One region of the Macrococcus brunensis genome, then DNA from elsewhere that is predicted to be linked to it. Evidence: riboswitches for the same ligand, from Rfam matches in the RefSeq annotation. Region 1 holds a riboswitch; each other region holds the start of a gene.

Region 1 (10,927 bases):
TCGATTCCTGCAGAGAAAACAGACACTGATACAGTGATAGGTGCCACCCTTAATAAGAACGGGCATATAACCATGCGTGCGACGAAAGTAGGTCGGGATACGGCGCTGCAGTCTATCGTCAAAGTCGTTGAACAGGCGCAGGGATCTAAAGCACCGATTCAACGTATGGCAGATATGATCTCAGGTTATTTCGTCCCGCTTGTCATCGGCCTTGCAGTACTGACATTCCTGGTCTGGATACTGTTTGTGACCCCTGCTTCATTTGAACCCGCCCTTGTTGCGGCCATCGCTGTTCTTGTGATTGCCTGCCCTTGTGCACTTGGACTGGCTACACCGACTTCGATTATGGTCGGTACTGGCCGTGCAGCTGAACAAGGTATCCTCTTTAAAGGCGGCGAACATTTAGAACGGACACATGCGATTGATACGATTGTCTTAGACAAGACAGGGACGGTGACAAAAGGGAAACCAGAAGTGACGGACTTTACAGGTGACACTGAAACCCTGCAGTACCTGGCAGCCAGTGAAAAAGCGTCTGAACACCCTTTGGCAACAGCCATCGTCGATTATGCAAAAGAACAGCAGCTCGCTTTAAAAGAACCGGAGTATTTTGAAGCGATACCGGGTCACGGTATTGAAACACAGATTGACGGACATCGTATCCTGATTGGTAACTGCAAACTGATAGCAGAGCAAAATATTGCTGTGTCGCATGTGGTTGATGAGATGGCTCGTTATGAACAGCAAGGCAAGACGGCTATGCTTATTGCGGTTGATGGCCAGATCCGAGGCATCGTTGCGGTGCAGGATACAGTGAAAGCATCAGCTGCAGCTGCGATTCATGACATGCAGGACATGGGGATTGATGTCATCATGCTGACAGGTGATAACGAACGCACAGCGAAAGCCATTGCTCAGTCTGTCGGTATTGATAACGTCATTGCTCAGGTACTACCTGAAGACAAGGCAGAGAAAATCAGGCAGCTGCAGGCAGCAGGACGAAAAGTCGCGATGGTCGGTGATGGTATCAATGATGCACCAGCCCTTGCATTAGCTGATATTGGTATTGCTATCGGTACAGGGACAGAAGTGGCAATTGAAGCAGCAGATGTAACGATACTGGGCGGTGAACTGACACTGATACCAGAAGCAATTAAAATCAGCCATGCGACGATTCGCAATATCAAGCAGAACTTAGGCTTTGCATTCGGTTATAATGTGCTCGGTATCCCGGTAGCAGCACTTGGTCTGCTAGCACCGTGGATAGCAGGGGCTGCAATGGCGCTGTCCTCAGTCAGTGTTGTGACGAATGCGCTGAGACTAAAAACAATTAATATTAGATAATATCAACGCGTGCTGATACAGCATGCGTTTTTTTGTATAATGTAATGAAACAAATAAAGGGGATGTTAAGATGATCAAGCCGGTAAAATTAAAAAAAGGGGATACAGTAGCTTTAGTGTCATTATCCAGCGGCTTGGCAGGTGAGGAGAATCTCAGATGGCGGACAGAACAAGGGATTGAGCGGCTGGAGAAAGTATTTGGACTACATGTGAAAGTAATGCCGCATGCATTGAAAGGAATTGAATATCTCTATCAGCATCCTGAAAAACGTGCACAGGACTTGCACCAAGCTTTGCAGGACAAAGAAGTAAAAGGGATTATCTGTGCAATCGGTGGATATGAATCGATTAGATTGCTACCTTATATCGATTTTGACATTCTTAGAAAAAATCCGAAAGTATTCTCAGGTTATTCTGATACAACGGTTCAGCATCTGATGTTTTACCAGGCAGGCATCTCAAGCAGTTATGGTCCGGCACTCCTCACTGATTTTGCGGAGAATGTTGAGATGGATGATTATACAGTTGATAACATTAAAAAGACTTGGTTCAGTAGTGAAGTGATAGGAGAAATAAAGCCGGCAGCACAGATGAGACAGTATGGACTTAAATGGGAGCCGGAGAATCAATTTATAGCACGTGATAGAATGTTAAATAGTGGCTATGAAATTTTGAACGGGAGCGGTAAAGTGCAGGGACATTTAATCGGTGGCTGTCTGGAAAGTCTGGCAAAACTAAGAGGTGTATCCATCTTTCCGACAGTTGATCAGTTTAAAGGGGCTATCTTTTTTGTAGAGACCTCAGAAGTCTATATTAAGCCGCATGAACTAGAAGAAGAGCTGCGTTCTTTTGCTGCAATGGGTATATTTGATGCCGTGAATGGTGTGATAGTCGGTAAACCGCAGAATAATGTTTACTACGATGAATACAAACTATCCTGGCAGAAGATTATGCAGGAATACGGTCATGAAAATCTGCCTATTCTTTATAACGCGAGCTTTGGTCATAATGAGCCGAAATGCATACTGCCTTATGGTCTGCAGGCGGAGATAGATACAGAAACATTGACATTTAAGGTACTTGAATCCGCAGTCAGATAAAAAAAGTCTTAACAGCAAATTGACCCAAACAGTCACCGTTTGGGTCAATTTGCTGTTAAGATCTAACTTCATCAAGAAAACGCATGATGTGTTGACGATTGAAAACCACAAGTTTATGCTCAGTACCGTCTTTAGTGCTTACAAGAATCCCGTTAGGAACAAGACCTAATGTATTACGTTTAGAGACAGATGAAATGTCGTTGTAATAAATGAATGGATTGTGCTTCTGGATATTAAGTGCATGTGGTTTAAATTCAAAGCCGTCATCGTAGAAATGTAAGTTGCCGCCGATACTTTCGAATCCTTTGATATAGTTGGCTTTTACAGATTGACCTACATAGTTCATGAGACATGCCTCCCTTGATAGAATATATAGATTTAATATCATAGTGTAAATTAACTATAACATATTCATGATAATAATATTACTACCATAAAAATTAAAAATCATAGTGGTAAAATATATCTGAATAATCGTAACTGTATGTCAAGGCGTGCAGTTCAGTTTGCTTACAAGCTCGTAACGGGTACAATTAAGTCAAAAGGAGTGAGTGATATGACAAAACAGTTATTTGAGCCCCTGACATTGAAGAATGGGATTACGATTAAGAATCGTCTCTATAAAGGAGCGATGAGCGAGGCACTTGGGACAAAGGATTATGGTCCTACAGAAGAGCTCATTCATGTCTATCGTCGCTGGGCGCATGGCGGTATCGGTATGTCGCTTACCGGCAATGTTATGGTCGACAGCCGCTATTTAGGAGAACCGGGTAATGTCGTCATTGAAGATGAAAGACATTTAGAGATGTTGAAGAAATGGGCAGAAGCCGGCACTGAAGATGGCAGTCATATCTGGATGCAGATTAACCATCCGGGTAAACAAAGTCCGAAGTCGATGACTAAGAAACCTGTGGCACCAAGTGCAGTGCCGATTACAGGACCGGCCGGCAGTGGTTTCAATGCACCACGGGCGATGACAACAGAAGAAATCAAAGATACTGTGCAGCGTTTTGTCACAACTGCTGAAGTAGCGAAGAAAGCAGGTTTTACAGGTGTACAAATTCATGGTGCACATGGCTATCTAGTGAGCCAGTTTCTTTCACCGCGTGATAATCAGCGCACAGATGAGTACGGCGGAACTTTAGAGAACCGTATGCGGTTTCTAGTAGAAGTCTACGAGGGAATGCGTGCTGCACTTGGCAAAGATTATCCGATCAGTCTGAAAATCAATTCTACTGACTTCAGGGAAGACAGTTTCACTGAAGAAGAATCAACTGCAGTCATCAGACAGATGGCAGAACTCGGTATTGATTTAGTCGAAATTTCAGGTGGGGACTATGAGAAACCGAAAATGATGAGTGACGGTGAAGTCTATTTTCTGGATTATGCACAGAAAATCAGTCAAGAAGTTGATGTCCCGATAGCAGTCATCGGGGGCTTCCGTAAGAAGACAAGTATGGTAGATGCACTTGCACAGACAGATGTGGCCATGATCGGTATCGCAAGACCGCTCGTGCTGCGTCCGGATCTGCCCAATCGCCTGGCCAACGGCACTTATCGGGATATAGAGCTTCCACGTCTGACAACAGGTATCAAGTTACTCGATCAGACACTCGGCGGTTTCTCAGGCCTGACTTATTATGAACAGCAGATCAGCCGTCTTGGTCGAGGACTGCCGCCACTGAAGCATACCAATGGCTGGTCACCGATTTTTCATCTGATCAGGTCACATGGCCCTGCTGCTTTATCACCTAGACGACGCTAGTCATATGACAAGACGCGCAAAGTTAATTTGCGCGTCTTTTTTATCCGGTTTGCTCATTTTTATGTTTCACTATTAAGGTGAGCCAGTTCATATAAAACTGTCTGGCGTGATGTGACCACTGATTGACGGGTTGATTCAAGGGTAGATTATCCGGGAAATAATGGGCGGGAATATAGGCATTATTTTTCTGTGAGTCCCGGCTATATTCTTCTTTCAGTGTGTCAGTGTCGTATTCCAGATGCCCGAGCACAAAAGTGTCATGCGAATCAGAGGTTGAGATGATATCAGGGCCCAGCTCATCATTAAAGGACAGAACTATGACTTCTGACTGAGTATCCAGTTCAACAGTAGCATGTCTGGACTGAGGCACTTGATAGAAAGGCACCAGGCCTTCTGTCAGCGGATGCTCCTGGGTTATATAATATGGATAGATACCTGATAATTTCTGCGGCAGCAGTTTTTTTTCGATGCCATAATAGTGATGAAGCGCGAAGAGAGCCCCCCAGCATATAAAAAGACGGTAAGGTATTGCCTGCAGCCGGTCAGTCAGTCGACGAAGTGTGCTGATATAACGGACTTCTTCGTAATCAAGGTGTTCGAGGGGTGCGCCTGTGATAATCAGACCATCAAACTGCTCAGGATTGACGTTATCTGCCGGTATATAATAAGACTGGCAGGCATAATAAGCAGGATTAACAGACTCTGGGTTATCGATATAAGCGAACGTGACCCTGATATCGACAGGGAGACTGTGAAATATCTGCAGCAGCTGCTGTTCAGCACGTTGTTTGTTCGGCATCAGATTGATGACTAAGAGGCGGATATCTCCATTATTCCCTGATGATTCATCCAGCTGCAGGTCACTCAGTGTTTCTGGATGGCAGTTAGTATGCGTGATCGTCATTTAAACGGCACTGAAGCCTTTCTCTAGGTCTTGGAGGATGTCATCAATATGCTCGATGCCGATAGAGACACGGATGGTTTCAGGTCTGACGCCACTTGCGAGTTGTTCCTCCGGAGTGAGCTGTGCATGAGTTGTTGAAGCTGGATGAATGATCAGTGACTTGGCATCACCGACATTGGCCAGCAGCGAAAACAGCTCGAGCGCTTCGATAAACTTACGACCGGCTTCATAGCCGCCTTTCAAGCCGAACGTGAAAATAGAGCCGGCACCTTTTGGCAGATATTTCTCTTTCAGTGCATAGTAAGGACTGCCTGACAGACCTGCATAGTCGACCCATTCAACTTGTGGATGCTGCTGCAGAAATGCTGCCACTTTCTCTGCATTTGAAACGTGACGTTCCACACGGAGTGAGAGGGTCTCTAGCCCTTGTGCCAGCAGGAAAGCATTGAATGGTGAAAGCGCAGCGCCTGTATCACGCAGAAGAGTCGTTCTGATTTTCGCAGTGAAGGCGACGTCACCGAATGTTTCGTAGAACTTCAGGCCATGGTAGGAAGGATCAGGGTCGCTCAGTCCCTTGAATTTACCATTGCCCCAGTTGAAATTGCCACCTTCTACAATGACACCGCCGATAGATGTCCCGTGGCCGCCGAGAAACTTGGTCGCTGAATGGACAACGATATTAGCGCCATGATCAAATGGTCTGCAAAGATAGGGCGAAGCGAATGTATTATCTACAACGAGTGGAATATCATGTTTTTTGGCGATTGCAGCGAGAGTCTCGATATCTTCAATATGCCCCTCAGGATTGCCGATAGTCTCAACGAAAACTGCTTTTGTCTGCGGCAGGATTGAAGCCTCAACTTGTTCAGGACATTTAGTATCAACAAGCGAGACGTTGATACCGTATTTACGAAAAGTATGCGTCAGTAATGTATGAGTACCACCGTACAGACTGCTTGAAGCGACAATATGATCACCGCTTTCTGCCAGTGCCTGCAGTGCGTAGGTGACCGCTGCCATACCTGAAGCAACAGCAAGTCCCGCAGTCCCTCCTTCAAGTGCAGCGACACGGCTTTCAAAAGCGGCTGTCGTCGGATTGGTCAGTCGTGAGTAGATATTCCCTGCTTCCTTTAAGCCGAACAGATTAGCCGCATGCTCAGTATCATCAAAAGTGAAGGAAGTCGTCTGATAGATGGGCAGTGCTCTAGCATTCGCATCATTTTTCTCAGGTAGACCGGCATGTAGCTGTAAAGTTTCGAACTGATAATTTGTCATAACTGAAAACCTCCTTGAAATAGAAAATACACTTATCCAGGAGGGGATAAGTGCATACGCACAGACTCATCTCTCAGGATATTCCTGCTGGAATTAGCACCTTACTGAAAAGGTTGCCGGGTTTCGTAGGGCCAGTCCCTCCACCACTCTGGATAAGCAGTATTTAATTAATCACTATCTTATACAGTCAGCAATTGAATGTCAATCGCTTTTTGACAATATAAAATTTTCTGATTTCTTGTTGACAAGACTGAATGGTCTTTATATACTAGCGTTAATTTAATATTCTGAAAGCGAAAAAGAGAAAAAGTAATGACAAGTTCTTTTCAACAGCGAGCTTCTGTAGGTGAAATGAAGCAAAAGACTTGTGATGAAAAATGGCCTCTTTGCTGCAAGCTGAAAGTGTGAACAAGTAAGTGATGTCCGAGAGTTGGCGCTCGTTATCAACGTCAAAGTATACTTCTGTGTACTTACTGAGGCTCAGTCAGTGATGGCTGCGCGAATAAAGGTGGTACCGTGGGCAACCCCTCACCCTTTACTAATAAGTAAAGGAGTGTGGGGTTTTTTAATTTGCTATGGAATATGACATGTTGAATTTAGATATAGAACTCAGTACAGAGACAATTAAAAATAACGGAGGAATGAACAATGACAGCAGATAAGACAGTACAACCGAAATTTGATTATGTAGGCAGCTTCCTGAGACCGGAGAATCTGAAAAAAGCACGCAGTCAATTTGAACAGGGTGAAATCACACAGCAACAGCTGACTGAAGTTGAGAATCAGGAAATCATCACACTGATTCGCAAGATAGAAGAATTAGGGTATACGACAGTGACTGACGGCGAGTTCAGAAGAAGTTACTGGCACCTGGATTTCTTCTTCGGCTTTAATGGGATCGAACGTCAGCTGCTGGAGCAGGGCTATCAGTTCCATAATGTTGAGACGAGAAAAGACAGTATCAAATTTGTCAGCAAGATTTCAGGTGAGAATCATCCATTCGTCGAACACTTCAAGTTTGTCCGGGACCATGCATCCAGCCATGTAACCGTTAGACAGACAATCCCGGCCCCTGCACAGCTGCTCGTTGAACTGACACGCCCAGGTGTCAAGGAGTCAGTAGAAGCCATTTACGATTCACGAGAAGCAGTGAAAGAAGATATTATCAAGACTTATAAGCAGGTGATTGATGATCTGTATAACGCAGGCCTCAAAGTTCTGCAGCTGGATGACTGTTCGTGGGGCATTCATCTTTCTGAGGAGACAGCGAAAAAAATTCATGGTGAAGGAAACGGCACTTCCATTCCGCTCGATGAACTGAAAGCAGAACTGCTTGACATCAATAACCGCGTCATTCATCAGGCACCGAGTGACCTTATCATCAACACACACGTCTGCCGGGGAAATTATCAGTCAGACTGGGCAAGTGAAGGACCGTATACAAAAGTAGCTGAAGAACTGTTCGGCAGGGAGGATGTACATGCTTACTATCTTGAGTATGATACAGAACGTGCAGGCGGCTTTGAACCCCTTGAGAAAGTCACTGGTGGTAAACACGTAGTCCTTGGGCTCATCACCTCCAAGTTTCCGGCTCTTGAAGACAAGGAAGAGGTCAAAGCACGTATTGATGAAGCAGCAAAGTATGTACCTGTCGAACGACTGAGCATCAGCCCACAGTGCGGCTTCGCTTCAACAGAAGAAGGTAATCTGCTGTCAGAAGAAGAGCAGTGGGCAAAACTCAGATGGGTTAAGGAGATTGCGGAAGAATACTTTACAGAAGCGGGGAAATAAGACAGAGGGCATCTATAGGTGCCCTTCTATTATGTTTACTGTATAATTTTGATAAGGGAGTGGTGTGCGTGGAAATAATTTATCTGGCAGGCGGCTGTCTTTGGGGGGTACAGGCTTTTATTAAAACAATACCGGGTGTTATCACGACAGAAGCGGGCCGTGCAAACGGAACGAGTGATACACTGGATGGACCATACGATGGCTATGCTGAGTGTGTGAAGACAATATTTAATCCTGAAGAAGTAACGGTAGAGACACTGCTTGAAAATCTATTTCTGATTATTGATCCTTACAGTGTCAATCAGCAGGGAATCGATGTCGGAGAGAAGTACCGGACAGGTGTCTATAGTGAAGATAATACGCATCTTGAGATGGCGGCTGCATTTATAAAGAAGAGAAGAGACAGCGACCGGATAGCTGTTGAAGTCAGACCGCTCACTCATTATATTCCGAGTGCAGAAGAACATCAGGATCATCTGGATAAGTATCCGAATGATTACTGCCATATTCCTTCTGAGCTGCTGGACTTATATAGAAGGGAGGAAAAGAAATGATTGGAATAGCACTCTTATTTTTCATCGTCGGTCTCTTTATGCTGGCGGGTAAAGGCAGTTTTCTTGTGGCCGGTTATAATACAATGTCTGACGAACAGAAAGCGAGATATAATGGTAGACGTATCACACAGGCAACAGGTGTTATTGCTATATTATCAAGTGTCTATATGATGGTGATTGAGTCTCTGCATGTTAATTCAAACTGGCTGACTGCAGGATTTGTCATCGTTATTCTCCTGTACGCTGTTTTGATCAATACACATCCTTTTTTTAAAAATCATATTGAAAATCAGTAAGTTTTTGATTAGACTAGTAGATAGTCGCGCCTCCATAGTTAAGTGGTATAACACATCAATGGTAATGATGAATCCTCAGTTCGATTCTGGGTGGAGGCATAGTGCACCGAAGTCTGATCAGGCTTTGGTGTTTTTTTGTGGCATCGCTGTAATAGAAGAGAAAGGATGAAGCATATGGCGGATATTAAATGTGCAGCTTTAGTCTATATCAAAGATGAGCAGCTGTTGTTAGTTAAAGTAAGAGAACTCGAGAAATATTATTTACCCGGCGGTAAGATTGAGGACGGAGAAGAACCACTGGCTGCTGTAGTACGTGAAGTTCAAGAAGAGCTGAATGTAGAGCTTGAGCAGGATAAAGTCCATTATCTCGGCTGTGTTGAAGGCCCTGCTTATCCTCAGAATGCCACTGTATCACTCGAATGTTTTACGTATAAGGGCTCACTAGCTCAAGCAGTAGAGCATAACGAAATTACTGGATTACGCTATTTTGATCTTGCACACAGTGAAATGATTGCGCCCGCTGTTCTTGTGCTTATTGATAAACTGAACAGTCAGGAGCTTATATATGAGAAGTGAAGAAATTTTATTGCAACAGCTGCCAGAGGAATTAAGGCGACTAGTTGAAAGACAAGATGTTGAAAAAATAATCGGTTATTTCTTTGAGTATGATATTGAAGAACATCGTATTGCTGATGCGCTGTCACGTTATGCGATTACTGCTGAGGATGCAAACTTGCACCTCGCTGCTGCTGAAGTGTACAGCCTGTGTCTCCCTTATCTCGATGATGCATTTGAACTGGCCTTCTTTCATGAATGGCGTGCGCTGGAGTTAACTGATTTTAGTGATAGAAAGATGATGGAGAATTTTCTTGAGAATAAAGAGCATCCTGATTTTGATATCATTCCAGCGAGTTATTATCACTATATAGAAGATAAGATAAAATAAAGAGCCGTTGGAGAGAATCCAATGGCTCTTTATTGATAAAAAATCATACTTTCTAGAAATCTTACTTTGAATCAATACCGATAGCCGCGCGTAACCCGCTGAAGATACATCCTCCCAGGAAAGTGCCTTCCAGTGCACCGTAACCATGTACACCTCCGCCGCCGAAGCCTGCGACTTCTCCGGCAGCATAGAGACCCTCTATCAGTTCTTCGTGCTGATTGAAGACCTGGCTGTTCAAGTCTGTCTGAATACCGCCAAGGGTTTTACGACTGATGATATGCAGTTTAACGGCGATCAGTTTGCGGCCGTCCAGAAACTTGTGCGGCTTTGCTGTCCTGATCAGCTTATCTCCCAGAAAATGTCTAGCGCCGTTAATGAACGTAATCTGCGGGTCTTTACTGAAAGGATTATCCACCTGCAGATCACGCAGCTCAATCTGTTTCTTGATTGTCTCATAATCCAGTAAATTATTCCCGGCGAGTCTGTTCATCTCTGAGACTAAATCTCTTAAGTTATCTGCTTCAACAAAGTCCGCGCCGTCTGTCCGGAATTTTTCGACAGGACCCGTTGCCTGACTCGATAGACGTTCTTTCAGAATCTGTCTGTAGTCTTTACCGGTTAAGTCAGGGTTCTGCTCAGAGCCGGACAATACGAACTCTTTTTTTATGATATCCTCCGTGAGTATGAACCATGAGTAATCATAACCTGTTTTACTGATTGATTCCAATGTATGGAGGGTATCAAAGCCAGGATAATCAGGTGCTGAGAAACGTCTGCCTGTCGCGTCAAACCACATAGAAGAAGGACCGGGGATAATACGGATACCGTGCTGCTGCCAGATTGGACTATGATTCTGAATACCTTCTGTATAATGCCACATACGGTCTTTATTCACCAGACGGACGCCGGCATCCTCACTGATTTTCAGCATTTTGCCGTCTGTTGAATCGGGT
Region 2 (10,927 bases), 310 kb from region 1:
ACAGCTGTCTACGAAACAAAGCAAGACTCTGATCATCACATCGTCGGAATAGCGATGGGTGAACAAGGCAAACTCAGCCGTTTGGCAGGAGGCGCATTTGGCTCTGCCCTGACTTATGGCCATATCGGTCAGGAAGCAGCTCCGGGACAGCTTCATGTTCAGCAGCTGAAAGCACTGATGGAGATTTATCAGTAAGCATTTACAAAATAATAGCCCTTCTCTATAATTGATAATAGTTATCAACTAGGGGAGGGCTTTTCTCATGTCTATTCAAGACTTTATTATCAATAGAAGAAGTATCAAGAAATTTGAGCAAGATAGTTATTTTGAGGATGCACAGATTCAGCAGGCGATTGAGCTGTCAGCTTATGCGCCTAACCATGGTATGCGTGAACCATGGCGCATTATATGGGTGAAAAAAGACCGCTTATCAGAATATGGGCGACTCTTTGCTGAAGTCAACTTTAAAAATGATAATGAAAAAGGACAGGCTTTTACGGCGATGGCTCAAAAGCTCGGTGGTATACTCATTATTGCAGGTCCGGTAGACCGCAGACAGAAACAGCGCCTTGAAGACGTGCTCGCTATCGGGGGCTATATGCAGACATTATCGTTACTGCTCTTTGACGCAGGAATCGGCAGCTGTATCAAGACACCGGCCAGTATGTTTGAGCCTAAGTTTAATGCAGCGCTTGGCATTCATGATGATGAAATGATCTATGGATTAGTGTATTTGACAGAACTGCCTGAGCAACTGGAAGACAAGCCACGTAAAAACAGTAACTTAATCAGTGAGTTCTAATGAAAAAAGCCGGCATAGCCGGCTTTTATTTTTCGATATGTTCTGCTAAGAATGCTTTAACTTCTTCAGGTGTCTTCGCATTGGCTGAGTGCAGGTGCGCTTGTTTTACGCCATTCTTAAAGATCAAAAGGCTTGGAATGCCCATGACATCATTTTCTGTAGCTGCTTCAGGTACTTGGTCGCGGTTAATTTTATACCATGTAATATCGTGGTACTCATCAACGATTGGATCAATCCAGTAATCCATTCTTGAACAATCCGGGCACCAGTCAGCAAAGAATTTTACGATAATCTGTTCATCCTGGTTAATAATCTCTTCGAATTCTGCATATTGACTTATTGTTCTCATAGTCATGCTCCTTTTTGTATTTGTATTTAGTATATACCATCATCACTCAAAAAATAAACGATGAGCTTAAGAAGCATTTGTTCTATTGTCAAAATATTGGTACTATTGTTTTATCTTACTGTATGGAGGAAGACGATGCTAAAATTTTATCAGTTACCTAATTGTTCAACATGTAGAAAAGCAGCTCAATTTCTTCAGGAGCATGGTGTCAGTTTTGAACCGGTCAATATTGTTGAACTGACACCGACTGCTGCTGAATTCAAGAAGTTGGTTGACGATACAGGTGTTGATGTCGATCAGTTATTCAATCGTCAGGGCGCCAAGTTCCGAGAGCTTGAATTAAAAGAAACATTGGAAACGTTATCACTGGAAGAAAAATTAAATCTGCTTGCATCGGACGGTATGCTTGTTAAAAGACCCCTTGCGACTAACGGGAAGCAGATAACACTTGGATTCAAGGAAGAACAATATCGTCAGATTTGGCTATAAAAAAAGTTGAATAACCCGTCATGCTATGTCATTATTAGAGTGTAATCATTATTAGGAGGGGATTTTTGTGGCAACTATTGAAGGCTTAAAATATTCTAAAGATCACGAATGGGTAAAATCAGAAGGAAACGTAAAAACAATCGGTATTACTGACTTCGCTCAATCAGAACTTGGAGACATCGTATTCGTTGAACTTCCAGAAGTTGGCGATGAAATTTCAGCAGGACAACCTTTCGGTAGCGTTGAATCTGTTAAAACAGTATCTGAATTATACGCTCCACTTAGTGGTAAAGTTGTAGAAGTAAACAGCGAACTTGAAGATTCTCCAGAATTCGTTAACGAATCTCCATACGAAAATGCTTGGATGATCAAAGTTGAGACTGAAAGTGACGATGAATTAAATGAGTTACTTGATCAAGCTCAATATGATGAAATGATTAACGCTTAAATGCTATAATTTCCTTGATAAGATTCTTATCAAGGATTTTTTTTATAATTGCATATGAAAAGGTGATGAGATGTCTGTAATCAGTAAAGTCATAGTTGTGGAAGGCAAGTCTGACAAGAAAAAGTTACAACAAGTTTTATCTGAACCTGTACATATTATTTGCACGAACGGCACGATGGGAATCAGTAAAATGGATGAAATGCTCGATGAACTGACAGGTCATAATGTCTACGTGATGACCGATGCTGATAAAGCTGGAAAGAACATTCGCAGCTGGTTCAAACGTCATTTAAGTGAATGTAAGCATATCTATATCGATCCGACTTATGGTGAAGTCGGCCGCTGTCCTGTTGATTACCTTGCCAAAAAATTAATGAAACATGAGTTTGAAGTGAAAGGTCTGGAAGTAGAAGATGAAAGTCAGCGAGTATTTGCCTTCAGCCCCGTCTGGTGATTATGTGATATTCGGCTACACGCCGCTCTGTGGCACTTGTAAAGTTGCAGAGCGCATGATAGATATCATTCCAGAGCTGATTGAAGTCAATATCATGAAAGTAGATTTAAATTTTGCGGAGTCTCTGGCGCAGAATTATCAGTTGATAAGTGTCCCTGTTCTTCTCATTGTCAAAGATGATGAAGTTGTGGAGACAGTCTACCGATTCGAATCTGTCACAAATATTTATGAAATTATTCGGAAAGTATTGACGATTTAAATATTGTAGTCTAATATGTATAACAATTGAATATAACTCTTATCAAGAGTGGTGGAGGGATGTGCCCTATGAAGCCCGGCAACCGTCTTATGACATGGTGCCAATTCACATAAAGCATGAGCTTTAGAAGATGAGAGACGATGAACTCATTGCGTCTTTCTCTTTACGGGAAAGACGCTTTATTCATTTAAAGGAGGTACGTAAGTGATTACGTTAAATCAAGTAGTTAAGCAGTTTGCAACGAAGAAAGGAACGATTACTGCCGTTGATGATGTCAATCTGACGATCAACGAAGGTGAAATATATGGTGTCATTGGTTTTTCAGGCGCAGGTAAAAGTACGCTAATCCGTATGTTTAATGGTCTTGAAAAACCGACGACAGGTGATGTGGTTGTCGGTGGCGATAACATAGCAGAACTCAGTCCGACTGACCTTAGAAAGAAAAGACAGAAGATCGGTATGATTTTCCAGCATTTCAATCTGCTCTGGTCACGTACTGTATTCGATAATATCTCATTTCCACTTGAAATCGCCGGCGTCTCTAAATCGGAGCGTACGGCACGTGTCAATGAACTGATTCGTATGGTGGGGCTTGAAGGACGTGAAAATGCTTATCCTTCTCAGTTATCAGGTGGACAGAAGCAGCGTGTCGGTATTGCCCGTTCACTTGCGAATAACCCGACTGTCCTGCTCTGTGATGAAGCGACGAGTGCACTCGATCCGCAGACGACAGACGAGATTCTGGATCTGTTAGTCAACATCAATCGCCAGCTCAACCTGACCATTATTCTGATCACGCACGAGATGCAGGTCATCCGTAAAATCTGTCATCAAGTCGCTGTCATGGAAAATGGTCGTGTCGTGGAACAGGGACCTGTCATGCAGGTGTTTGAAAACCCACAATCCAGCGTCACGCAGCGTTTTGTCAAAGACGATCTGAAAGATGCTGAAGTCGAAGCCTCTATCGATGAAATCATGGCGCATTATCCGACAGGTGCAATCCTTCGACTGAAGTTTGTCGGTTCTTCTACGGGGCAGCCGATTGTCAGTCGTATGATCAGAAAATACGATCTGGATGCGAATGTACTTGCAGGGAACATCAAGCATACGCAAAACGGCTCTTTCGGCCATTTGATTGTACATGTTCCTGCACTGACTGCAGACGTCGAGAGAATGTTCGATGAGTTAAAGGTGCATGGTGTAGAAGCGGAGGTGGAAAGACGTGGATAATACAATGATGGACACGCTGAGAGAAATGTTCAGCTTTGAAAATGTGGTCTGGCCGGATGTCTGGGTCGCAGTCTATGAAACTCTTTATATGACGATTATCTCGGCCATCTTTACGTTTGTATTTGGTCTGATTATCGGAACGGCGTTATTCCTTGCGTCACGCAGTAAATCAAAAGGTGCTAAGATTTTCTATAACATCATGGCATTTTTCGTCAACTTGTTCCGGGCGATTCCGTTTATTATCCTGATTCTGCTCCTCATCCCGTTCACAAATGTCCTGATGGGCACGATCAGTGGGGTTAAAGGTGCACTTCCAGCCTTGATCATCGGTGCTGCACCGTTCTATGCTCGTCTTGTTGAAATCGGTATGAAAGAAATCGATAAGGGTGTCATTGAAGCAGCAGAAGCGATGGGCGCAAGCCGCTGGACATTGATCTGGAAAGTACTGCTTCGTGAATCGATGCCTGCACTTATTTCAGGTATCACTGTCACGACGATTTCGCTTGTCGGTGCAACGGCTATCGCCGGCGTCATCGGTGCAGGCGGACTCGGTAACCTTGCTTATTTAGTTGGTTTTACCCGCAGTCAGAATGATGTGATTTTAGTCTCAACTGTCTTTATTCTGCTGATTGTCTTTGCAATACAGTTTATCGGTGACTTCCTTGCGAAGCGCACGGATAAACGTTAAATATAAAAAACAAAGGAGAAAAACGATGAAGAAATTTTTAGTATTTGCACTCACTCTGTTATTCGCTGTTGTTCTGACAGCATGTGGTTCAGACTCAAAGGAAAGTGGTAAAGAAGATAAAACAATTAAAGTAGGCGCTTCACCAGCCCCTCACGCAGAACTGCTTGAACAAGTTAAACCAATCCTTGAAAAAGAAGGCTACAAGCTTGATATCAAGATCATCAACGACTACACAACACCTAACCGCCTGTTAAATGATGGTGAATTAGATGCTAACTTCTTCCAGCACACACCATACTTAGATACTGAAACAAAAGAAAAAGGCTACAAATTAGAATCAGCTGGTAACGTGCACATCGAACCGATGGCTGTATACTCTAAAAAGTATAAATCATTAGACGAATTACCAGATGGCGCTGAAATTTTCGTATCAAACAACCCAGCTGAAGAAGGTCGTTTCTTATCATTCTTCACTAAAGCAGGCTTAATTAAATTAAAAGAAGGAACAGACCCGGTTAAAGCGACATTCAAAGATATCGCTGAAAACAAAAAGAATCTGAAATTCAACAACAAGCAGGCAGCTGAATTCTTACCGAAATCATTTAACAATGGTGAAGGAGATGCGGTCATCATCAACTCTAACTTCGCTCTTGATAACAAACTGAACCCGGTTAAAGATTCTATCGCACTTGAAGATAAAGACTCACCATATGCTAACTTAATCGCTGTACAGAAAGGTCATAAAGACGATGCTAAAATCAAAGCACTTGTCAAAGCCCTTCAATCTGATGACGTTAAGAAATTTATTGATGAGAAATATAAAGGTGCAGTTATTGCTGCAAACTAATAGTTAACACTCAGCCTTGTGCTGAGTGTTTTTTATTTTCAATCACTCCACCACGATTCTCAATGAAATGGTCTCAATCCATTTAACAATCATTCTATTTACGTTATAATAATTGAGTAAATGAATTTAAGAGTCTTTGACTGTAAATTAAAATCATTATAAACTATTAAGAGTTTAAAATAATTATAATTCGTGGAGGGTACACAAATGGCATCAGTATTAGAGATTAAAGATTTACACGTTTCAATCGAAGGAAAAGAGATTTTAAAAGGTGTAAACTTAACAATCAAACAAGGTGAAGTTCACGCTATCATGGGACCAAATGGTACAGGTAAATCAACTCTATCATCAGCGATCATGGGTCATCCAAAATATGAAGTCACTCAAGGCGAAGTCTTACTTGATGGCGAAAATGTTCTTGAAATGGAAGTAGATGAACGTGCGCAGGCAGGTCTTTTCCTTGCGATGCAATATCCATCTGAAATCTCAGGTGTGACAAATGCAGACTTCTTACGTTCAGCGATTAACTCTCGTCGTGAAGAAGGTCAGGAAATCAACTTAATGCAGTTCATTAAAAAAATGGATAAACAGATGGAATTCCTTGAAATGGACCCTGATATGGCAACACGTTACTTAAATGAAGGATTCTCTGGCGGGGAGAAAAAACGTAACGAAATTCTTCAATTAATGATGTTAGAACCTAAATTTGCTATCTTAGATGAAATTGACTCAGGACTCGATATCGATGCGCTTAAAGTCGTATCAAAAGGAATCAATGAAATGCGCGGCGAAAACTTCGGTTGCTTGATCATCACTCACTATCAACGTCTTCTGAACTACATCTCACCAGACTTCGTACACGTGATGATGCAAGGTCGCGTCGTTAAGTCAGGCGGAGAAGAACTTGCTCAGCGTCTTGAAGCAGAAGGTTATGACTGGATCAAACAAGAATTAAACATTCAGGATGAAGCAGCTGAATAAGGAGGAACTGAAATGAGTGACATCAACTTAGAACAAATCAAAGGTTTATCACAATCAAAAAATGAACCTTCATGGATGACGGCTATTCGTGAAGATGCGTTTAACCGTTTAGATTCTATCGATATGCCTAAACCTGATAAAACGAGACTGGACCGCTGGAATTTTGACGTGACTTACCACGCAACAGATAGCGATACTTTTGACGGGACAGACGCTCTGCCAGAAGAAGTGAAATCAATCATTGATGTTGAAGCGGTAGAAAACCTGTACGTTCAACATAACAACACGCCTGCTTTCCTAAAAGTAGACGACAAATTAGCAGAGCAGGGTGTCATCATTAAAGACATTCATTCTGCGATGGCAGAGCACTCTGAACTTGTTCAGAAGTACTTCATGACTGAAGGCGTTAAAGTCGATGAACATCGTTTAACGGCTCTTCATGCAGCACTGCTGAACGGTGGACTCTTCATCTACGTACCTAAAAATGTGGTCATTGAGTCACCCATTCAGATGGTTGTCTTACATGATGATAAAGAAGCGAACCTTTTCAACCATTTACTGATTGTAGCGGATACAGGTTCTGAAGTGACTTATGTCGAGAACTATTTATCAACAGTAGAAGAAGCAGCTGGACAACTGAACGTGATTTCTGAAGTTATCGCGAATGATAATGCTAAAATCACTTACGGCACGGTTGATTTCTTAGCGAAAGGCTTTACTGGACATGTTATCCGTCGCGGTATTGCACATAAAGATGCAACGATTGACTGGTCACTTGGTCTGATGAACGACGGTGACACAATCAACGATAATACGACTTACTTAATGGGTGATAACTCAACAAGTAACTTAAAAACTGTTGTAGTCGGTCGCGGTGAACAGAAACTGAACTTTACCACTCAGATTATTCAATATGGTAAAAACTCTGTCGGTCATATTCTGAAGCACGGTGTCATGAAAGATGCCGCATCATCAATCTTTAATGGTATCGGTTATATCAAACATGGTGCAACTAAAGCAGATGCTCAGCAGGAATCTCGTGTACTCATGTTATCAGAGAAATCACGCGGGGATGCGAACCCAATCCTGTTGATCGATGAAGATGATGTAACAGCAGGACACGCAGCATCAGCAGGACGCGTGGATCCTATGCAGCTCTTTTATCTTATGAGCCGCGGTATCTCTCAAGCAGAAGCAGAGCGTTTAGTGATTCACGGTTTCTTAGCACCGGTTGTTAATGAATTACCGATTGAAGCGGTACGTCGTCAGCTGACAGATGTTATCGAGCAGAAAGTAGCGATTAAATAACAGAAAGGTCCTGATCTAATGGCACCATTCGATATTAATAAAGTTAAAGCGGATTTTCCAATCTTGAATGAAACAGTGAATGGACAACCGCTCGTCTATCTTGACTCATCGGCGACTAGTCAGAAGCCGGTGCAGGTCATTGATAGAATCAACCAGTATTACAATCATGAAAATGCGAACGTTCACCGCGGTGTTCACACACTCGGCACACGTGCAACAGATGGATACGAAGGTGCACGTGAAGCGGCCCGCCGTTTCATCAATGCACAGTATTTTGAAGAAGTCATCTTCACTCGTGGCACGACGACAGCGATCAACACAGTCGCACATAGCTATGGTGATATGGTGGTTGAAGAAGGCGACGAAATCGTTATTACACAGATGGAGCACCATGCGAATCTTGTACCATGGCAGCAGCTTGCTAAACGACGTAAAGCCGTCTTAAAATATATTCCGATGCAGGAAGACGGCACACTTGATTTACGTGACGTTGAAGCGACGATTACAGACCGAACTAAAATTGTCTCTGTTGCGCATGTGTCTAATGTGCTCGGTACTATCAATAACATTAAAGCGATTGCTAAACTCGCACATGATAAAGGCGCTATTATGGTCTCAGACGGTGCTCAGGCTGTCCCTCATATGACAGTAGATGTGCAGGATTTAGATGTTGACTTCTATGCATTCAGTGGCCACAAAATGGTCGGTCCTACAGGTATTGGCGTCTTATACGGACGTAAGTCATTACTGAACAAAATGGAACCGATTGAATACGGCGGCGATATGATTGACTTCGTAGGTCTGCAGGACTCAACGTGGACCGAACTGCCGACTAAATTTGAAGCAGGAACACCTTTGATTGCTGAAGCAATCGGTTTACATGCAGCAATCGACTATTTGGAATCAATTGGTCTGGATGAAGTTCTGAAATATGAACATGAACTGACTTCTTATGCCTATGACAAAATGTCTGAGATTGAAGGACTTGAAATCTATGGGCCTGGTCCAGATAAGCGTGCAGGGTTGATTACTTTCAACCTTGCAGGCGTTCATCCTCATGACCTTGCGACAGCACTTGATTCTGATGGCATCGCTATCCGTGCAGGCCATCACTGTGCACAGCCTCTTATGAAATGGCTGAATCAGTCTTCTACTGCACGTGCAAGTTTTTATATTTACAACACGAAAGAAGAAATTGACCTGCTAGTGGATAGCCTGAAAAAAACAAAGGAGTTTTTCAGCTATGAGTTTTAACAATTTAGATCAACTTTATCGCTCAGTGATCATGGATCATTACAAAAATCCTCGTAATAAAGGGGTTATTGAAGATGGTTCACTGACGATTGATATGAACAACCCGACTTGTGGAGACCGCATTCGTCTGACGCTTGACGTGGAAGGCGATATTATCAAAGATGCAAAGTTTGACGGCGAAGGATGTTCTATTTCAATGTCCAGCGCTTCAATGATGACCGAGACGATTAAAGGTCATACCATCAGTGAAGCATTAGCAATGGGGCATGAATTCAGTCAGATGATGCTTGGCAACGATTATGAAATTACAGAGGAAATGGGTGACATCGAAGCATTATCAGGTGTCGCAAAGTTCCCTGCGCGAATTAAATGTGCCACTCTTGCCTGGAAAGCACTTGAAAAAGGAACAAAAGAAGAAGAATAAGGAGTGAACCAAATGGCTAAAAAAGCACCAGATGTGGGCGATTACAAATATGGTTTCCATGATAAAGATGTATCGATTTTCCGTTCAGAACGTGGTCTGACAGAAGAAATCGTGCGTGAAATCTCTAAAATGAAAGAAGAACCTGAATGGATGCTCAACTTCCGTTTAAAATCTTTAAAACAGTTCTACAAAATGCCGATGCCGATGTGGGGCGGCGATTTATCAGAGCTGAACTTTGATGAAATCACTTACTATGTTAAACCATCAGAACATACAGAACGTTCTTGGGATGAAGTACCTGAAGAAATCAAACAGACGTTTGATAAATTAGGGATTCCTGAAGCAGAACAGAAATATCTTGCAGGTGTCTCTGCACAGTATGAATCTGAAGTTGTTTACCATAATATGCAGGAAGACTTAGAAGCGCAAGGCATTATCTTCAAAGATACTGACTCAGCATTACGTGAGAATGAAGACATCTTTAAAGAACACTTTGCATCAGTTATTCCGCCTGCAGATAATAAGTTTGCAGCGCTGAACTCAGCAGTATGGTCAGGTGGATCATTCATCTATGTACCGAAGAATGTTAAACTTGATACACCGCTTCAAGCTTACTTCCGTATCAACTCAGAAAATATGGGGCAGTTTGAACGTACGCTGATTATTGTAGATGAAGGCGCAAGTGTACATTACGTAGAAGGCTGTACAGCTCCTGTTTATACAACGAATTCATTACACTCAGCTGTCGTTGAGATCATCGTTAAGAAAGACGCATACTGCCGTTATACAACCATTCAGAACTGGGCAAACAACGTCTTCAATCTCGTTACAAAACGTACATTCGTTTACGAAAACGGTACGATGGAATGGATTGATGGTAATATCGGTTCTAAACTGACGATGAAATACCCGGCATGTTATTTACTTGGCGAAGGCGCACGTGGTATGACGTTATCAATCGCTTTAGCAGGTAAAGGACAAGTTCAGGATGCGGGTGCGAAAATGATTCATAAAGCACCCAATACATCTTCAACAATCGTCTCTAAATCAATTTCTAAACAAGGTGGTAAAGTCGTTTACCGCGGTATCGTTCACTTCGGCCGTGATGCTGAAGGTGCACGTTCTAATATTGAATGTGACACATTGATCATGGATAACGCGTCAACTTCTGATACCATTCCTTACAACGAAGTCATGAACGACAACATCTCTTTAGAACATGAAGCGAAAGTTTCTAAAGTATCTGAAGAACAGTTATTCTATCTCATGAGCCGTGGTATCTCAGAAGAAGAAGCAACTGAAATGATCGTTATGGGCTTCATCGAACCATTCACAAAAGAATTACCGATGGAATATGCAGTAGAGATGAACCGTCTCATCAAGTTCGAGATGGA
Region 3 (10,927 bases), 560 kb from region 1:
AGACGCTCTTTACCGATGGGTCCCTCAGGATTTGTTGCTAAGTGCAGGAAGCCTGCGCGTTCATATAAATTCCATGCTGCCTGGTTCTCTGCATCAACCACTAAATAAAGATGTTCAAAGTCAGGGAAAACCTGCTGTACATAATCAGGAATATTCATCATGATTTCAGTACCGTAACCATGTCCCTGATATTTAGAGTTGATAGATAAGCTTCTGACATAGACCGCATTAATCGGCGTTTCATATCCTTCATGCTGATAATACTGATGAAGAACAAAGAAGCCTACTACTTGATCTTCTTTATTTAAAACGACGCATGGACGTCTATTGTGATCCATCAGTCCTTCCTCCAGCACTTGAATCGGCAGAGAAGAATAAATCATCTGACGCTCTTCCAGCTCGAATGCTTCTAACTGCTCTCTGTAATCTGCGCTATACTGCACGATATTAATCTGTGATCCATTGAATTCCATAATCCACAACCTCCAGCGTTATTCACCTTTTTTTTAGATTATACCCCTTTTTCACTGCACTGCATCATACTAAATCATGAACTTAATTTACAAGTCACGCTGCAAGTTGTATCATGGTAACCAAAAAAGAAGAGGTTTTAAAATGAAATTCGGTATAGATGCTGGTGGGACACTGATTAAAATTGTTAAAGAAGAGAACGGCGAGCGTACTTTTTCGAAGTATTTATCTACAGAAGTCGAGACAGTTGCAGAGTTGCTGCAACAATATCCGGATGCTGAAGTCGCATTGACAGGCGGAAAAGCGACTTATCTCCAGAGCCTTATTCCACAAGATGCTTTTCAGAGCATTGAATTTGATGCCACATTTAAAGGTATTCAGACGTTTCTTGAACAGCTGAATCATCCTCTTGAAAATTATATTTTCACCAATGTCGGAACAGGCACTTCTATTCACCACGTTAAAGGAGAAGTGCAGGAGCGCGCGGGTGGTACTGGTGCTGGCGGTGGTATGATTCAAGGGCTTGGCTACCTGTTGACCGGGGAAGCAGATTACGAGACTTTGACTGCACTGGCCGCAAAAGGTGACCGTGATGACATCGACCTCAAAGTTAAACATATCTATAAAGGTGATAAGACCCCTATTCCGGGTGAACTGACAGCGGCAAACTTCGGCCGTGTGCTGCATACAAAAGATACGGTCCAGTACACTGATGCTGATAAACTGGCAGCTGCTATCGGTGCCGTCGGTGAAACCGTGACGACTGTTTCCATCCATGCCGCAAGAGAATTCGGCGCTGAGTACGTCGTTTACATCGGTTCATCGTTCCTAAGCAATGAACTGCTGAAAAAAGTTGTTATGAACTATACGGTACTGCGCGGCTTTAAACCTTATTTCATCGAGAACGGCGAATATTCAGGTGCACTCGGCACTTTAAAATTAATGGAAGAAAAATAAGACAGGCCGCTGAGTCAGCGGTCTGTCTTATTTTTATCGGTTGAATTCTACAAAAGCCTGGTCATGCTTTTCTACATCTTGTTTTTCGCCATGCCAGATGCCAACAAATCTTGAAGGTACAGTCTGTCCCTCAAAATAATCACCATCGTAATAAGCAAGCGGGAACAGTCGTCCTGCCTTTACTTCTTCTAAAATCCGGGCGTAGAAATCCTCATTTGTAACTTTCGCGTATGCACCGAAGAATTTCTCATAATCGCCTTCCAACAATTCGTCCATAATCAGCATAGAGGTCGAACCATTCTGTCTGAAGTTCAGATCAATCGCATAGACAGCACCTTTATCATCGACGAGGAGATCAAATCCTGCAATACCACGATAGCCTTCAGCGACGCCGTTCTCCATGATCTCACGGCCAGCCGCAATCACTTGTTCAGGTACATGATGAGCTGTTGTGTTGCCGCGGTACTTGCCATATTCATTCGTATCCTGAATTGAAGCACCGATATACTGAAGCCCTGTTGCATCACTATAGGCGTACTGCACACAATAGTTCTGTTCTGTCTTGATGTAATCTTCAATGATGAAGTCTGAATCTGTTTCTGCTTCCTGAATACGGCTGAGTGCTTTCTCACGATCCTGGTCGTTATAGCAGATCATTACGCCATAACCACCTGCAGTCGGATGGTCATCACCCGGCTTGATGACGTATGGATACTGCCAAGTTTCGAGTGTTTCTTCAAGCTTGCTGACAGGTACCACGTCGCGTTTTGGCAGGAATTTGCCTTTCGTCCAGTCTGACAGCTTCATTTTATTATTAAGCGCTACAAATAAATCTTTATTCACATAGTACGTAGACGGTTTCACGTAGTCCTCATTATGTGTATATTGGAAGAAAATCTTCTCTCCCGCTTCTTCTGCTTCTCTCAACCGCTGATGATAACTATCCGCATCTTTAAACGTACGATAATTGGACGGCAGTTCAATACCTGCTGCTTCCAATAACGTTTTCGTCTTTTCTCCAACCGTTGCTTCATGAAGAATCACCGGTATATCCGCTATCAGTAATTCCCTTGCCGTCAGCATATTGGCCTGATGTTCTTCCGTTGTCAGCCAAGGATTTTTTTCGTATGAAGGACGAGATGTAAATACAACATGATTGCCATAAAGCTGATGCATAGTCAGCGGGCGTTTAGATAAAAAGTTATTCATTCGTTACTCCTTATGTAGTTGCTTGATTTGATTTAAAACTTCAGGTTTAGTAATCAGTTCAACAGCCATTGTCGCCATAATACGTGCACCTTGCAGAAGGGCATGGTCGCCTCCCGGGCTTGCCGCTGCTTCTCTGAATGCCGGTGTATGACCGACAAGAGTTGAAGGTCCCATTTTCAAATGAGGATGAATGGTAGGAATGACATGACTCACATTACCCGTATCAGTCGAACCGAAACCAAAATCATCATGCTCAATAGGTTCATTATGCTTCTTCGCATGGCGTTCAAATAAATCATCCAGACGGTCGTTCACAATGAATTCGTCCACTCCATTCTGAATGCGATTCAGTTTGGCAGTTCCACCGGCCATACGAGCAGCACCGTGCGCAATCTCTTCTACTCTGTCAGTCAAACCATTGAGCTGCTCACGTGTCAATGCCCGTGTATAGAGACGTGCTTTCGTATAGTCCGGGATAATATTTGCACTTGCACCCCCGTCCAGAATAACACCATGGACTTTATCACGCGGTTTGATATGCTGTCTCAGCTGTGCAATACCGTTGAAAAAGCTGATCATCATATCCAGTGCATTAATGCCGTTGAACGCACTTTCAGAGGCATGTGCGCTCTTGCCGAAGAACTCCACCTCAAAGACATCAACTGCTAGTGTCGGTACTGTGCGATATGATTCATGGCCAGGGTGAACCATCAGGGCCACATCACTATCATCAAAGAGACCTTCCTTAACATAACTTGCTTTCGCGCTACCATTGACTCCGCCTTCTTCAGCAGGTGAACCAAACACTTTGATAGTACCGCCTATATCGTCAATCACTGTCTTCAGACTGAGGGCAGCGAGCACACTGCTTGTACCGATAATATTATGTCCACATGCATGCCCGAGTTCAGGGAGTGCATCGTATTCTGCGAGAAAAGCGATAGTAGGACCTGGTTTAGAACTGGCATAAGTCGCAATGAAGCCGGTCGCATGACCTGCGATATCCCGCTCAAGGTGAAACTCGTTATCCTCAAGAAGCTTTGATAACTCCGCTGACGCGAAGAACTCTTCGTTGCCCAGTTCAGGTCTTGCATGTATCGCATGACTCAGCTCAATTATACTTTCTTTATGTTGATTAATATATTCTAAAATGCGGTTTTCATATTGTTCCATAAAAAAGCTCCTTTATTTCCGTACACTTAACAAAAGAGACATTCCAAGATAAGGAATGTCTCTGCAATCTTATCTGTCAGCTATGCTGTAGGACTTAGCACCTTGCCAAACGGTAGGTTGCTGGATGTCATCGGGCCTATCCCTCGATCCTTCTTGATAAGTATGGAATTATTTAATGATTACTATATAGTTTTCTGATTGTTTCGTCAATCATTTAGTTCTCGAGGCAGCCTAATCTGGAATTTTGTACCTGCTATTGAACTATGGACACTGATCTGCCCGTTATGGTTTTCGACAATCTGTTTAGCGACTGCCAGACCTAAACCAGAACCTTCATTATTGGCTGTCGTATTCGTCCCGCGGTAATAGCGATTGAATATATAGGGTATCTCTTCCTGCGGGATGCCTTTGCCATTGTCGCCGATCTCAATGACAATATCATTACCATCAGCAAATGAATTGATCCAGACTTCAATATCATCATTATAGACAAAAGCATTAGAGACGATATTCATCAGTACCCGATTCATGCGTTCTTTATCAAGCTTAACATTCTGATTGAGCTGATTGACGGCATGCAGATTCGGATGATTGAACGAGTCAATAAACTGCTGAATATATTCGCCGACATTGACCGTCTGTTTATTAAATTCAAAATGATCATTCTTCAGCTGGTAAGTCATATTTAAATCTTTTAACAGTGAATCGATATAAAGGGCTTTGTCTTCAATGATTTCAGCAAACTTCTGACGGTCTTCGCAACTGATGTCAAGATCGCTGTTTAAGAGTTTGCTATAGCCATAAATGGAACTGAGCGGCGTCTTAAAGTCATGAGTGATACCTGATACCCATTCATCACGCAGCGTTGCAACACGGTTCTGATAAGTCCGGTCGTTATCCAGCTTCTCTGTCAATTCACGGATGGATTCATCTACAGAGGTGTACATCCGGTACTTTCTGCGCATGCGGTCCCTTCTGTAGATATGCTTATTGTCAGGGACGCGGTAGATGCCTCTGCTCAACTGACTCAGCCAGTCAACAAAATGGATAAGAGGTCGTGCAAAGTTGCGGCTCACATAATAAGCGAGTGCCAGTATCAGCCCGAAAATAAGTGAAGAATAAATAAGATACCAGAGCAGGAAGTTTAAAGCAAAGGCCATATAATCTTTATCCATAAAAATACCGTTCTCTGCTAAAATAATTCTTTTGTCCCGAGCATTCTGATTTTCTGCTACAAATAAATAGTAATCATCATCATGCATCGTTTCCTGCAGCACATACTTATTGAAGTTATCATTATTGAGATCCTTGAACCAGTTCTCTTCGACGTCTTTAGTGTTAAAGCTGCCGTAGAGTTTAATCAGTTTATCTTTTTCCATATTCTGCTTAAAAAGCGACAGATTATGTTCATCCATGTAGCGATGAAGTGCCACGGTCTCTTCTAAATCAAATAATTCAGCGGCTTTAACCAGCGGCTGGCGGTTGATCAGCACCGCCTGGTATTGTTCGGTCAGTGACCATGTCGTGACTCCCTGCAGATAATACCAGCTGAGTGTATGGATTTTTTCATGATTATTGAAGGATTTGATGATATCACCGTGACTATTACGTATGAGAAGCATGCCATCCTGGTCTTTCAGTGCCTGTGAGAGTTCTTGCTGAATCGTAATATTTTTTTCATTGCTGATGTCGATAAGACTCTGTATCGTATCTGTAGACTGCGCCTGCAGTGTTCCGCTTGTCATGTTACTCGATGAACGAACGATAAAAAAAACAATCAATAAAAGAAGAAGTAAATTGATCAACACATAGAATAATGAAAAATAGCCGATAAATTTCCAGGTGAATTTGCGCGCCGTTGTCTTCAATTGTGTTCCACTTTCAAGATGTAACCGACACTTCTGACTGTGAGAAGTCTGACAGGGTCACTCGGTACTTCTTCAATTTTTTCTCGTAGTTTCCTGATATGTACCATCACTGTATTCTCATCGATGAACTGGTTATCCCAGACTGCCTCGTAAATCTCTTCTTTTGTCAGCACTTTATTCTGATTTTCAAATAAATACTGCATGAGAAGATATTGTTTCCCCGACAGATGATAGACTTTATCTTTAACTGTCAGCTCAGCGGTACGCTCATCAAAAAAGAAATCAATAGGCTGCTTCGCCCTCAAGTAACGATCAATATTCGCCTTCACTCTTGCAGCGAGAATCAGCGGATTAAATGGTTTGGTGATATAATCATCTGCCCCTGTTGCAAAGCCGGTGAGTTTATCTTCGTCTGTTACATTCGCTGAAACATATAAAATGGGTGCATCTGACTGACGACGAATACGTTCAGCCAGGTCATAACCTTTACCGTCCGGCAGATTGATGTCCAGTATATAAGCATCGTAATGCAGAGACTGCTTGCAGGCATCCTGAAACGTATGGACGAGATCAATAGTCTCATAACCTTCCCGCTGCAGAATAAACTTAATCATCTCAGCAATTTCTACTTCATCTTCTACGATTAACACACTGACCATCAAACCACCCCTTTACGTCTTTATAGCATGTAAGCGTCTACTCTTCAAGGCTTACTTGAAAGTTTAAGAAAACTTTAAGATACTGGATGCTGCAAGTTATACCAGTCCATTGCTTTTATTTCCATTACCTGCACAAAAATATTCTTGCCGTTGATATAGGATTCGATATCAGATGGATATAATTTTGCGAGTTCTAATTTTAAATGCCCATATCGCTCCGCCTCGCCACTAAACGTTCTAAGATAATCTCTGAAAACAAGATGACGTGTAATATTCATATCTCCTTCTGCATAGACATGAAGATGATGCGTACGCATATCTCCGCCTTTCTGAAAATAGCGTCGCCCCTTGATCCCATTCTCACCCTTTGGCTCATATCCGATTTCCATTAAGCTGTCATTTACATCATCTACCTGCACAATGTCTTTGACGACAATCATGATATCCAAGACTGGTTTGGCCGCCAGTCCAGGAACTGCTGTTGAGCCGATATGATGAATCGAGACCAGCAGCTCTTTGAAGATCGCTTCCATCTTCTTTTTTTCTTCTAAATATAAATGCTGCCAGATACTATCATAAGGCATCACTTCTACTTTTCTCATCTTTCATTCCCCTCTCCCTCTGCTCACGCTTATTCAACTTTTAGTTATTATAATATTTTGTTCGGCTTTTCACAAAGCATTTCATTGTAATCATTGGGACTTCATGTTAATATTAATCCCGACTTAATTGATAGGTTTAATACACTTTAGGAGTGAACTGAATGTCACCAGCTTTTATGGATATTTTCGAACAATGGGCGGACAAGTACGATAATGCAGTCGATGGCAACGACCCTGAATATAAAGATGTATTTGCGAACTATCCTTTCATGTTGAATGAAGCGGCCAAACAGGCAAAAGGTAAAACAATTGAATTCGGACCAGGTACGGGCAATTTAACTTTACTGCTGCTCGCTAAAGAACTGGACGTTACAGCTGTAGAGCCAAGCGAAGAGATGGCAGCAATCGGTCAGGAAAAAACAGGTCTGACATTTGAACAGGGTGATTTCCTTAATTACAATGCGCAGCAGGCAGATACGATTATCAGCTCTTTCGCATTTCACCACCTGACGGACGAAGAAAAAGAAACAGCTATTAAAAATTATGCTGAGACATTGAATGGCAACGGTCAGATCATTATATTGGATACTGTATTCAACAGTCCGGAAGAAAAAGAGGATATGATTCGTTATTATTCAGATCTCGGATTTGATAATCTTGTCGCAGACTTAAACCGTGAATATTATCCATTTAAAGATGTTATGAAAAATATCGCGAAAAGACAGGGCTTCAGTTATTCAGCAACTCAGCTTAATAAGTTTGCACATCTGCAAGTCCTAAAAAAGAAGAGCTATAAGAAACCTGCTGATTTAATCGGACAGACCCCCCTCGTAGAACTGACAAAGTTCCAGTTACCGCAGGGCGTTCGTCTATTCGCCAAACTCGAAATGCATAATTTAGGCGGCTCCGTTAAAGATCGTCTCGGTCAGAACATCATTGAGTCTGCTGTGCGACGCGGCGAAGCAACAAATGAAGTCGTCGAAGCGACAGCCGGCAATACAGGCATCGGTCTCGCACTTGCCTGCCAGCAGCACGGCTTAACACTGAAAGTCTTTGTGCCCGAAAAATTCAGCGTCGAGAAACAGGAAATCATGCGTGCACTTGGGGCAGATATCGTGCATACAGATTCTTCCCTTGGTATGGTAGAAGCAAGAAGACAAGCGAAAGAATATGCTGAAAAGACAGGCGCTTACTACGCCAATCAGTTCGAAACAGAAGATAATCCTGCGAGTTACGCGGGGCTGTACGAAGAACTGATCGATGAACTCGGCACTATCGAAATGATGGTTGCAGGCGCAGGCAGTGCGGGCACTTTCACAGGACTCGCTGAACGCCTGAAACCTCATACACGTACAGTGATTGTTGAACCGGAGGGCTCTATTTTAAACGGCGGACCAAGCGGTGCGCATCGAACTGAAGGCATCGGTGTAGAAGTATGGCCGGATTTCCTGAAGCGTGAGCTGATTGATGCCATTGAAACTATTTCAGACGATGAAGCTTTTCAGATGGTCAAAGACCTCGCACAAAAAGAAGGTTTACTTGTCGGCAGTTCATCTGGGGCTGCCATGGTTGCCGCTCTTAAACAAGCAGAACATATCAAAGGTAACATTGTCGTCATCTTCCCTGACGCAAGTGATCGCTACATTTCACAGCAAATCTTTAAAACTAAAGGAGAATTATAATGCAGAAAAAAACAATGATGATTCACGGCGGTAAAACAGTCGATGAATTTACAGCTTCAGTCAACGCCCCTATCTATCAGACAAGTACTTATAAACAAGATGGTATCGGCAACCTTCGCCAAGGCTATGAGTACTCACGTACAAAAAACCCGACACGTACAGCACTTGAAACGTTAATCGCTGATATCGAACATGGTACCCATGGTTTCGCTTTCGGATCAGGTATGGCAGCTGTTTCTTCTGTTGTCATGTTACTTAATGCAGGCGATCATATCGTCGTCGGTTCAGACGTTTACGGCGGTACATACCGCGTCTTCACAAAAGTATTTGACCGTATCGGCATCGAATCGACGTTCGTTGACACAACGGACGCAGAAGCCGTTAAAGCAGCCATTACAGACAAAACAAAAATGCTGTATATTGAAACACCGACGAACCCACTTCTGAACGTGACTGATATCGCAGAAATGGCAGCAATCGCTAAAGAAAACAACTTAATCTCAGTCGTCGATAATACATTCATGACGCCTTATTTCCAGAATCCACTGGATTTAGGCGCAGACATCGTATTACACTCAGCGACTAAATATATCGGCGGCCATAGTGATGTTGTTGCAGGCTTACTTGCGACTAAAGATGATAAAATTGCAGAAGACTTAGGGTTCATCCAGAACTCTGTAGGCGGCATCTTAGGGCCACAGGACAGCTTTCTCCTCGTCCGCGGTATCAAAACACTTGCGCTGCGTATGGAACAAACTGAAAAAACAACACTGCAGCTCGTTGAATATTTAGTGAACAACGACACAGTGACTAAAGTCTTCCATCCAAGTTTACTCGAAGGCAAACAACTTGAAGCACAGAAACGTCAGGCTACTGGCTTCGGCGGAATGATTTCATTTGATGTCGGCTCTAAAGAACGTGCAGAAGAACTCGTGAAATCACTTAAATACTTCACACTTGCAGAATCACTTGGTGCGGTTGAAAGCCTGATTTCTGTCCCTAGTCAGATGACACATGCTTCTATTCCACGTGAACGTCGTCTGGAACTGGGTATTACAGATGGCTTAGTTCGTATCTCAGTGGGTATTGAAGATAGTGCAGACTTACTTGAAGACTTGCAGAATGGCTTTAAAGCTATTGAATCCATCAAATAAGGAGAGAATCTCATGCAAAAAATGAACGTAGAAAGTTTTAACCTTGATCACACAAAAGTTGTGGCACCTTTTGTCCGTTTAGCAGGCATTAAAGAAGGAAAGAACGGCGATGTCATCCATAAATATGATATCCGCTTCAAACAACCGAATAAAGAACATATGGAAATGCCAGCGCTGCATTCACTGGAGCACTTAATGGCCGAAAATATCCGTAATCATACTGATAAAGTCGTCGATGTATCACCAATGGGCTGTCAGACAGGCTTCTATTTAAGCTTAATCAACCATGACAACTATGATGATGTGCTCGCCATCTTAGAAAAAACATTGAATGACGTGAAAAATGCGACAGAAGTACCTGCCTGCAACGAAGTACAGTGCGGCTGGGCAGCAAGCCACTCTTTAGAAGGCGCACAGCAGTTAGCAGAAGAAATGCTCGCGAAAAAACACGAATGGAAAGTCATTTATCAGGACGACGCAGAATAAATGAAACAGCCTCTGAAAATTCAGAGGCTGTTTTTTATTTATCTACTGAAGTCTGTCCAGTAATGTTAGACCCTTCTATAAAGAATCGCTGGAAAGAGAAGAATAGAACGATGACAGGCAGTAAGACCATCAAAGAGCCTGCCATCATATAGTTCCATTGTGTAGAACTCCGCTCTTTAAAGACCTGCAGACCAATCTGCAAGGTATAGAGATTTTCATCGTTAATATAAAGCAATGGCCCTAAAAAGTCATTCCACACTCCGTTAAACGTGAAGATAGCGACTGTCGCGAGAGCAGGTGTGACAAGCGGCAGTGCAATCTTACGAAAAATATAAAAATGACTCGCACCTTCCATTCTGGCTGCTTCTATATAGGATTTAGGGATGCCCATAAAAAACTGACGCAGCAGAAAAATATTAAATGCACTGCCAAAGAATGCCGGCAGAATAAGCGGATAATACGTATTGAGAAGATGCAATTTGGCGAACAGCACATATTGCGGAATCAATGTCACAAAGCCGGGAATCATCATTGTGCCCAGAACAACTAAAAACCAGAACTTCTTACCTCTAAAATCCAGCTTAGCGAAGCCATATGCAATAAAGGCATTCGCAAATACATTAGCCACTACAGCAATCAGTGTGATGGTTAAGGAGTTAACCGCGT

Evidence for each region. Region 1 has a riboswitch for S-adenosylmethionine ahead of MGG13_RS01765 (O-acetylhomoserine aminocarboxypropyltransferase/cysteine synthase family protein). Riboswitches for the same ligand answer to the same signal wherever they lie in the genome.
Region 2: linked by a shared signal. The riboswitch ahead of MGG13_RS03440 (methionine ABC transporter ATP-binding protein) and the one ahead of MGG13_RS01765 (O-acetylhomoserine aminocarboxypropyltransferase/cysteine synthase family protein) in region 1 are both predicted to bind S-adenosylmethionine.
Region 3: linked by a shared signal. The riboswitch ahead of MGG13_RS10060 (M20 family metallopeptidase) and the one ahead of MGG13_RS01765 (O-acetylhomoserine aminocarboxypropyltransferase/cysteine synthase family protein) in region 1 are both predicted to bind S-adenosylmethionine.

Annotation. Positions count from the first base shown of each region.
Region 1 covers NZ_CP092179.1:326,737-337,663, forward strand. The annotation lists gene MGG13_RS01740 (heavy metal translocating P-type ATPase) at 1-1,344, shown strand, start outside; gene MGG13_RS01745 (S66 family peptidase) at 1,415-2,443, shown strand; gene MGG13_RS01750 (PH domain-containing protein) at 2,499-2,789, opposite strand; gene MGG13_RS01755 (NADH:flavin oxidoreductase/NADH oxidase family protein) at 3,000-4,208, shown strand; gene MGG13_RS01760 (homoserine O-acetyltransferase/O-succinyltransferase family protein) at 4,249-5,112, opposite strand; gene MGG13_RS01765 (O-acetylhomoserine aminocarboxypropyltransferase/cysteine synthase family protein) at 5,113-6,387, opposite strand; SAM riboswitch class I at 6,451-6,546, opposite strand; gene MGG13_RS01770 (5-methyltetrahydropteroyltriglutamate--homocysteine S-methyltransferase) at 7,036-8,178, shown strand; gene MGG13_RS01775 (peptide-methionine (S)-S-oxide reductase) at 8,247-8,732, shown strand; gene MGG13_RS01780 (DUF3784 domain-containing protein) at 8,729-9,028, shown strand; tRNA gene MGG13_RS01785 (tRNA-Thr) at 9,057-9,127, shown strand; gene MGG13_RS01790 (NUDIX hydrolase) at 9,203-9,604, shown strand; gene MGG13_RS01795 (hypothetical protein) at 9,594-9,974, shown strand; gene MGG13_RS01800 (FAD-binding dehydrogenase) at 10,036-10,927, opposite strand, start outside.
Region 2 covers NZ_CP092179.1:635,416-646,342, forward strand. The annotation lists gene aroD (type I 3-dehydroquinate dehydratase) at 1-195, shown strand, start outside; gene MGG13_RS03410 (nitroreductase family protein) at 263-802, shown strand; gene MGG13_RS03415 (thioredoxin family protein) at 828-1,151, opposite strand; gene MGG13_RS03420 (Spx/MgsR family RNA polymerase-binding regulatory protein) at 1,287-1,640, shown strand; gene gcvH (glycine cleavage system protein GcvH) at 1,708-2,088, shown strand; gene MGG13_RS03430 (toprim domain-containing protein) at 2,159-2,542, shown strand; gene MGG13_RS03435 (thioredoxin family protein) at 2,502-2,801, shown strand; SAM riboswitch class I at 2,838-2,938, shown strand; gene MGG13_RS03440 (methionine ABC transporter ATP-binding protein) at 3,006-4,031, shown strand; gene MGG13_RS03445 (methionine ABC transporter permease) at 4,024-4,719, shown strand; gene MGG13_RS03450 (MetQ/NlpA family ABC transporter substrate-binding protein) at 4,745-5,566, shown strand; gene sufC (Fe-S cluster assembly ATPase SufC) at 5,774-6,547, shown strand; gene sufD (Fe-S cluster assembly protein SufD) at 6,560-7,855, shown strand; gene MGG13_RS03465 (cysteine desulfurase) at 7,874-9,109, shown strand; gene sufU (Fe-S cluster assembly sulfur transfer protein SufU) at 9,099-9,533, shown strand; gene sufB (Fe-S cluster assembly protein SufB) at 9,546-10,927, shown strand, end outside.
Region 3 covers NZ_CP092179.1:1,892,240-1,903,166, forward strand. The annotation lists gene MGG13_RS10045 (GNAT family N-acetyltransferase) at 1-473, opposite strand, end outside; gene coaW (type II pantothenate kinase) at 616-1,428, shown strand; gene ldmS (L-aspartate--L-methionine ligase LdmS) at 1,462-2,637, opposite strand; gene MGG13_RS10060 (M20 family metallopeptidase) at 2,641-3,810, opposite strand; SAM riboswitch class I at 3,877-3,973, opposite strand; gene MGG13_RS10065 (sensor histidine kinase) at 4,017-5,678, opposite strand; gene MGG13_RS10070 (response regulator transcription factor) at 5,675-6,337, opposite strand; gene MGG13_RS10075 (GrpB family protein) at 6,412-6,939, opposite strand; partial or broken gene MGG13_RS10080 (class I SAM-dependent methyltransferase) at 7,209-7,562, shown strand; gene MGG13_RS10085 (PLP-dependent cysteine synthase family protein) at 7,707-8,621, shown strand; gene MGG13_RS10090 (bifunctional cystathionine gamma-lyase/homocysteine desulfhydrase) at 8,621-9,775, shown strand; gene MGG13_RS10095 (S-ribosylhomocysteine lyase) at 9,788-10,261, shown strand; gene MGG13_RS10100 (carbohydrate ABC transporter permease) at 10,296-10,927, opposite strand, start outside.